3 regions of the Micromonospora sp. NPDC049891 genome follow, and region 3 is predicted to be linked to each of the others. Evidence: riboswitches for the same ligand, from Rfam matches in the RefSeq annotation. Region 3 holds a riboswitch; each other region holds the start of a gene.
What was found. Region 3 has a riboswitch for cyclic di-AMP ahead of AB0I71_RS08885 (C39 family peptidase). Riboswitches for the same ligand answer to the same signal wherever they lie in the genome.

Region 1 (2,259 bases), on a different contig from region 3:
TCATGACCACCACCACGCTGCGGTGTCGAACGCCGCGCACCGCCACGTCGGCCGGTTGTGGGCTGCGTTCGCCCTGCTCAGCGTGCTGATGGTGATCGAGGCGGCAACCGCTCTGCGGACCGGTTCGCTGGCCCTGCTCTCCGACGCCGGGCACATGTTCACCGACGTACTCGGCATCGGGATGGCCCTCGCGGCCGTGGCCGCCACCCGGCGGGCCGACACCGATCCGCAACGCACCTTCGGGCTCTACCGGCTGGAGGTGCTCGCGGCCCTGGCCAATGCGGTACTGCTCTCCGGCGTCGCGGTGTACGTGCTTGTCGAGGCGGTACGCCGGTTTGGTGATCCGCCCGAGGTGCTCGCCGGCCCGGTACTCGTGGTGGCGGCACTCGGCCTGCTCGCCAACATCGCCGCGTTCGCTCTCCTGCGCCCGGGGGCGCGGGAGAGCATCAACCTGCGCGGTGCCTACCTGGAGGTGCTGGCGGACCTGCTCGGCTCGCTGGGCGTGATCGCGGCCGCCCTGCTGATCACCGTGACCGACTGGTGGTGGGCCGACCCACTGGTCGCGGTGGCGATCGCCACGTTCATCCTGCCCCGGACGTGGCGCCTGGGCCGGGCGGCGGTGCGCATCCTGGTCCAGGCCGCGCCGGAACATCTTCAGGTCACCGCGGTGCACGACCGGCTCGCCGCGGTACCCGGGGTGGCCGGTGTTCACGACCTGCACGTCTGGACGTTGACCTCCGGGATGGAGGTCGCCTCGGCGCACCTGACCGTCGCCCCCGGCGCCGACGTCGCCGCCGTGCTGGCGGCGGCCCACTCGGCGCTGCATGAGGACTTCCAGATCGAGCACGCGACCCTCCAGATAGAGCCGCGACCGGATCCTGGGGGCTGTGGGGCTACGCGGTGGTGACGGAAGCAATCCAGGAAAAGGACCTATTGTCCGTTTTGGTCTGTTCTACTAGTCAACAACTGAACACCAGGAGTAACAGCAGCTGCACCGGTCACATGGGCACCGGTAGGCTCGGACCCGGCCTCCGCCAGGCGGCACCCACCGGTGCCGGCGGCGGCCGCCGCCTAATCGCCCGCCAGGGCGAACCGGGGAACCATGTTCCTGGGGTGTATCCGCGTCAGCGGTAGGGATCTTCCGTCCCGAACCCGTCAGCTAACCCGGTCGGCGGCTGACGGAAGGACATGTGCATGCCAGCAGTGGCAACGGTAAGACCGGCCGCCCGTACGGCGGCCCTGATCGCGGCCGCGCTCGCCCTCACCCTCGGCGTCGCGCTGGCCCCCTTCACCCCAGCCGCCGCCGCACCGCAACCGTTGCGGGCGGCAGCCCCGGGCGATGTGGACGACGAGGGTGGCACCCCGGCACTCCGGGCCCAACTGGAGGCCGCCAGCAAGGGCTACCTCGACGCCAAGACCGCGCTCGACCGCTCGGTGAAGCGTCAGAAGCAGCTTGCCGAGCAGCTCAAGACGACCGAGAGCCAGGTCGCCGAGCGCGGCACCAAGGTCGCCCAGATCGCCGCGCAGGCGTACCGCACCGGGCGGTTGGGCGCCGCGTCGGCACTGCTCAACAGCGGGTCACCGGCGGGCTTCATGGACCGGGCGGCGGCGCTGGACGCGGTGGCCGCCAACGAGGACCGCGCGCTACGTGAGCTCCAGAACGCCCGGGACGAGGTCAGCGCCACCAAGCAGGCCCTGGACGTGGAGATCCAGGAGCAGCGCAAGCAGGTGGCCGTGATGGCCAAGCGCAAGGATCAGGCCGAGCGGGCGTTGACCGTGGCCATCGAGCGGGACGAGGCGGCCGAGCGGGCCGAGGCCGCCGAGCGGGCAGCCCGGTCACCGTCGCGCAGTGGCGGGTCGAGCCCCACCGCCAAGCCTGCTCCCCGCAACTCCGACGGGTCGTGGCCGTCGGAGTCGTGCAGCGTCAACGACCCCACCCCAGCCAACGGCTGCATCACCCCGCGCACCCTGCACGCGCTCAAGCAGGCCAAGTCGGCCGGCTTCACCCGGTACGTCTCCTGCTACCGCTCCGGCGGCTCAGGCGAGCACCCGAAGGGGCGGGCCTGCGACTTCGCGGCCCAGAAGAACGGCTTCGGCGGGGACGCGACCGGCGGCGACCGGACCTACGGCAACAACCTGGCGGCGTACTTCGTGAACAACGCCGACCGGCTCGCCGTGCTCTACGTGATCTGGTACAGGCAGATCTGGCTGCCCAGCAGCGGCTGGAAGTCGTACAGCGGCGCCCGGGGTGACCCGTCC
Region 2 (2,259 bases), on a different contig from region 3:
ACGACGACATCATCCTGGTCTCGCTGATCGACCCGGAGGATCCCTCGATCAGCAACTACAACATCGCCGAGCACCAGCGCGGCAAGCCGCTGGTGTGGCTGGCCGTGCTCTTCGCCGCCGCCATCGTCGCCTTCGGGCGGTTGCGGGGCCTGGCCGCTCTGGGCGGCCTGGCCGCCAGCTTCGCCATCCTGCTGACCTTCGTGCTGCCCGGCATCAGCGCCGGCCAGCCGCCGCTCGTGGTCGCCATCGTCGGCGCCTCGTTGATCATGTTCGTGGTGCTGTACCTGACCCACGGCATATCCGCACAGACCTCGGTGGCCGTGCTCGGCACGCTCGCCAGTCTGGTGCTCACCGGGCTGCTCGGGTTGGCCGCGACCGGGGCCACCCATCTGACCGGGTTCGGCAGCGAGGACGCCACCACCCTGTCCATGTTCCGCGCCGACGTCGACCTGCACGGACTGCTGCTGGCCGGCATCATCATCGGCTCGCTCGGCGTGCTCGACGACGTCACTGTCACCCAGGCCGCCGCCGTCACCGAGCTTCGCCACGCCAACCCGAACTTCTCCCGCCGGGAGCTGTACCGCTCGGCCACCCGGGTCGGGCGGGCACACATCGCCTCGGTGGTCAACACCATCGTGCTGGCGTACGCCGGCGCCTCGCTGCCGCTGCTGCTCCTGCTGACCGTGGACTCCCGCGCGCTGGGTCAGATCGTGACCAGCGAGTTCCTCACCACGGAGATCGTCCGAAGCGTGGTCGCCACGCTCGGTCTGATCGCCGCGGTACCACTGACCACCGCGCTGGCCGCGCTGGTCACCACCGCAGGGCGCGGCGACGCCGGCGCCCCCACCGGTGACCCCACCCCCGTGGTTCCCCGGCCGGCGACGGACCGGGCCGAGGCGCTCCGCGCCCTCAGCACCCCACCCACCCGAAACACATCCCCCGCCACCCCCTCGGGGTGGCCCGACCCGGACAGGAGCACGGACACCACATGGTGACACTCCTCAACGTGACCGCCCCTGCCGATGCGGCTCGAAACCGTGTCGCTGGTCACTCAACGCGATTACGAAATGACGCATCTCGTCGGGTTCGGGGCGTAGAAGCACAGATGGACTGTCGGGTAACCTCACTGCCGGTCACCGCCGAAGGCGCGCAGCGGCGCCTGCGGTGCCACCGCCCAATCGCCGCCAGGCGAGCCGGGGACCCAGGTACGTGGGGTGAATCCGCGAAAGCGGTAGGGGCCACTTCCGTCCCGAACCCGTCAGCTAACCCGGTCGGCGGTCGATGGAAGGGAAAACAGTGACGGCACCCCTACGCCGCTGGTTGACACCCGTGGTGGCCGTGTTCGCCGCGTTCGCCGTGTTCGCCGGTCCGATGCCGGCGATGGCCGCGCCGAACGACCCCAAGCCAGCGGAGCACGATGACGACCCGCCGATGCTCAACGATCTGATCGAGGCGACGAACCGGGACTACTCCAAGGCCAAGGCGAAGCTGGAGAAGTCCAAGAAGCGGCAGCTCCAACGGGCGGTTGAGGTCCGCGCCGCGCAGGCCGACCTGGACGCGCTCTCCCCGCAGGTCGCCCAGATCGCCACCCAGTCGTACCGGACGGGTCGGGTCGGCGCGATCGCGATGTTGTTGCAGAGCAGTGCACCGGACTCGTTCATCGACCGGGCCTCGGCACTGGACGAGCTGAACCTGGTGAACGGCAAGAAGCTGGGCGAGGTCAACGCGATCAAGCGCCGCGCCGAGCAGGCCAAGCTCGCGCTCGACGCCGAGGTGCGCGAGCAGAAGAAGCTGACGAACGACATGGCGCGCAAGAAGAGTGAGGCGGAGAAGTCGCTCCGGCTGGTCGGCGGTGTCGGCCTCACCGGCGGACTTGTGGACGCCACCTCTCCAGTGGCCCGGATCGGCCCGAACCGGGCCTCGGACGGCGGCTGGAAGCCGGAGTCGTGCAGCCAGAACGACCCCACCACGTCGGGCTGCATCACGCCGCGGACGCTGCACATGTACAAGGAGGTCAAGCGGGCCGGGTTCAACCGGTTCGTCGGCTGCTTCCGCCCGGGCGACAAGTTCGAGCACCCCAAGGGCCGGGCCTGTGACTGGTCGTTGCAGAACAGCGGCTTCAGCCCGTGGCACAACAACGACACCCGGATCTACGGCAACAACCTGGCGGCCTTCCTGGTCCGCAACGCCGACCGGCTGGGCGTCTACTACGTGATCTGGAACCGGCAGATCTGGTTCGCGGCGACGGAACGCTGGAGT
Region 3 (2,259 bases):
GGTCGGCGAACAACCGCTCCGGATAGCCCGGTCGGGCCTGCTCGTACAGCTCCGCGGCCGTGTCGAACGTCGTGGCCAGCCCCGCGTACGGTTCCTGCTCCCCCATGATGTCCCCTCGTACAGGCGTCAGACGTCGCGGTCGATGTCACACGTGATCATCGCACCGTCACTCACCACCGCGCCCCCACCCGGCCGACCCGCCGCGACAGACGACGCGCATGGCCTTCGTCGGCCGGGCGAAGCAGCACGCCCCGTACGCCTGACGTACCCGACACGGAAGCCCTCGGCCAGCAGGCCGAGGGCTTCCGTTCGCCGTGGGAACGACGTGATCAGGCCGAGTAGCCGCGGGTGGCGGCCCAGTTGGCGAGGTCGATGGTGCTGAGCCAGTACGACGGGTACGAGGCGTCGGCCGAGTCGGCGATCTTCACCAGCCGGCCGGAGTCCTTGTAGCCGACCACGGCGACGTAGTGCCCGCCGGGGAAGGAGTGCCAGCGACCGTCGGTGTCGGTGGCGGTGCCGGCGACGTTCACCACGACACCCCGCCCGTCGGTGACGGCGGCGACGACATCCGCCTGGAGCTGGTCCATCTGAGCCGGGGTGGCCGCACCGCCACGGATCATCGTGGTCTCGTACGGGTCGCCCTTGACGACGGCGTTGAGGACGCGGGTGGTGTCCTCGGCCGAGTTGGTGCCGGCGAACGTGGTGCCGAGTTGGCTGGCCAGGGCGTCCTGGCTACGGGCGACACCGGCGGCGCTGAGCGCGTTGCGTACCGCGGCGGGACCGCAGTAGTAGCCGTTGATCTGAGCCTGGTGGTCGTACCCGAGGACCTTCGACGCGGGCGGCTTCGGTGCCGCCTTCTTGGTTGTCAGGTCCGGGTCCGGGGTGGCCGCGCTGGCCTTCGGCGACGGCGAGGCGGTGGTGCTCGCCGGTGCCGCGCTGGTCGGTGCGGCACTGCTCGGCGCGGCGCTGCTGGGCGCGACGGTCGACGGCGCGACCTCGGCCCGGCTCGGCGCGACCTTTGGGTCACCGCGCAGCTCGGTGGCGGCGGTGGTGGCCTGCGTGGGGGCCGGGGTGTTCCCGGTGCCGGCAAGGGCGGCGCCGGTGCCGGTGGCCAGGACGAGCGCGACGGCGGAGCCGGCGACGATCTGGTAGGGGCGTTCGGTGGCCAGCCGACGGAGCCGGCGGGAGAGGGTGTGCTTCACGGATTCCTCCACGGACTGAGGGGAGAACGGCACACCGGCTCCGGCGGTCAGGTCGGCAGCAGGACGCCGACGACCGCCCGGGTGAGCGGGACAGGCCGTTCAGGGGTACGCCCGGAAAGCCCGGGCGGTGGCGATGACCGGGGTCAGCTCGCGGCGGTCGGGCCGGCGAGCACGGGCACCGCGGTGCCGTGGAGGCGGGGGAACAGGGGGATCACATCGAACCGCACGAGGGTTGGAACTCCTTCCGTCACCGCCGACCGGGTTAGCTGACGGATTCGGGCGGGAAGACGCCCTACCGCGGGCCGAGGCTCGCGGATTCACCCCAGTGGTGCAGTGGGTCCCCGGTTCGTGAGATCACGATTGAGCGGGTCGGTACGGCGTCGCCTCTTGCGATCGGTTACCGCACCGGACGCGCTGACACTACTGGCCGGTCACCTCGAAGCCAACCCACTCTGACCTGCTTAAACATGATCCAGTGCGGCGATTTTCGGGTATCCGGGAACTGGCGTCGCTCAATGGGACCGACGGCATTCGGGGCACCTTCGGGTGACAACCGGACGAGTGGTGGACACTGCCGACGGATTTTGCTGCGGTAATGGTCTCAACTACGAACAGTGACCGATTTTCCGGCCGCTGTGACCCAGCTCACGAAATTTCAGCCCAGTCGAGCTGGCCGCCAGCGCAGCACCGGGCCGGGACGCCTGACGGCGATCCGACCGGGCACGGGCGGCAGGTCCGGTCGGAGTCGCTCAGCGGCCGCGTACGCCTCGGCGGAGAGGGAGCGGGCGGCCTCGGTGGCCAGTTCCGCCGCCCGCCACAGGTCACGCTCCCGCTCGGCGGCCGACAGGTAGGCGGCCAGGCGGTTGTCGCGTACCACCCGGGCGAGGACCACCTCCTGTTCGACCGGGTGCCGCCGGGGATCCCAGCCGGACCGGCGCGCCAGCACGTCGCTGAGCTGCCGGGCGGTCAGGTCACCACGCCAGTGGGCCGCCATCGCGGCACGACGCAGCCAGCGCTCCCGGGCCGCGTACTCGGCAGGCGTCCGGGGGGTGCGCGG

Region 1: another riboswitch for cyclic di-AMP. It lies ahead of AB0I71_RS11465 (hypothetical protein); the one in region 3 lies ahead of AB0I71_RS08885 (C39 family peptidase).
Region 2: another riboswitch for cyclic di-AMP. It lies ahead of AB0I71_RS01435 (hypothetical protein); the one in region 3 lies ahead of AB0I71_RS08885 (C39 family peptidase).

What each region holds. Positions count from the first base shown of each region.
Region 1 is NZ_JBFAML010000007.1:38,476-40,734, forward strand. It holds gene AB0I71_RS11460 (cation diffusion facilitator family transporter) at 1-907, shown strand, start outside; cyclic di-AMP (ydaO/yuaA leader) riboswitch at 1,059-1,190, shown strand; gene AB0I71_RS11465 (hypothetical protein) at 1,195-2,259, shown strand, end outside.
Region 2 is NZ_JBFAML010000001.1:282,621-284,879, reverse strand. It holds gene AB0I71_RS01440 (YibE/F family protein) at 1-995, shown strand, start outside; cyclic di-AMP (ydaO/yuaA leader) riboswitch at 1,162-1,293, shown strand; gene AB0I71_RS01435 (hypothetical protein) at 1,297-2,259, shown strand, end outside.
Region 3 is NZ_JBFAML010000005.1:41,501-43,759, forward strand. It holds gene AB0I71_RS08880 (class I SAM-dependent methyltransferase) at 1-106, opposite strand, end outside; gene AB0I71_RS08885 (C39 family peptidase) at 330-1,214, opposite strand; cyclic di-AMP (ydaO/yuaA leader) riboswitch at 1,439-1,579, opposite strand; gene AB0I71_RS08890 (hypothetical protein) at 1,858-2,259, opposite strand, start outside.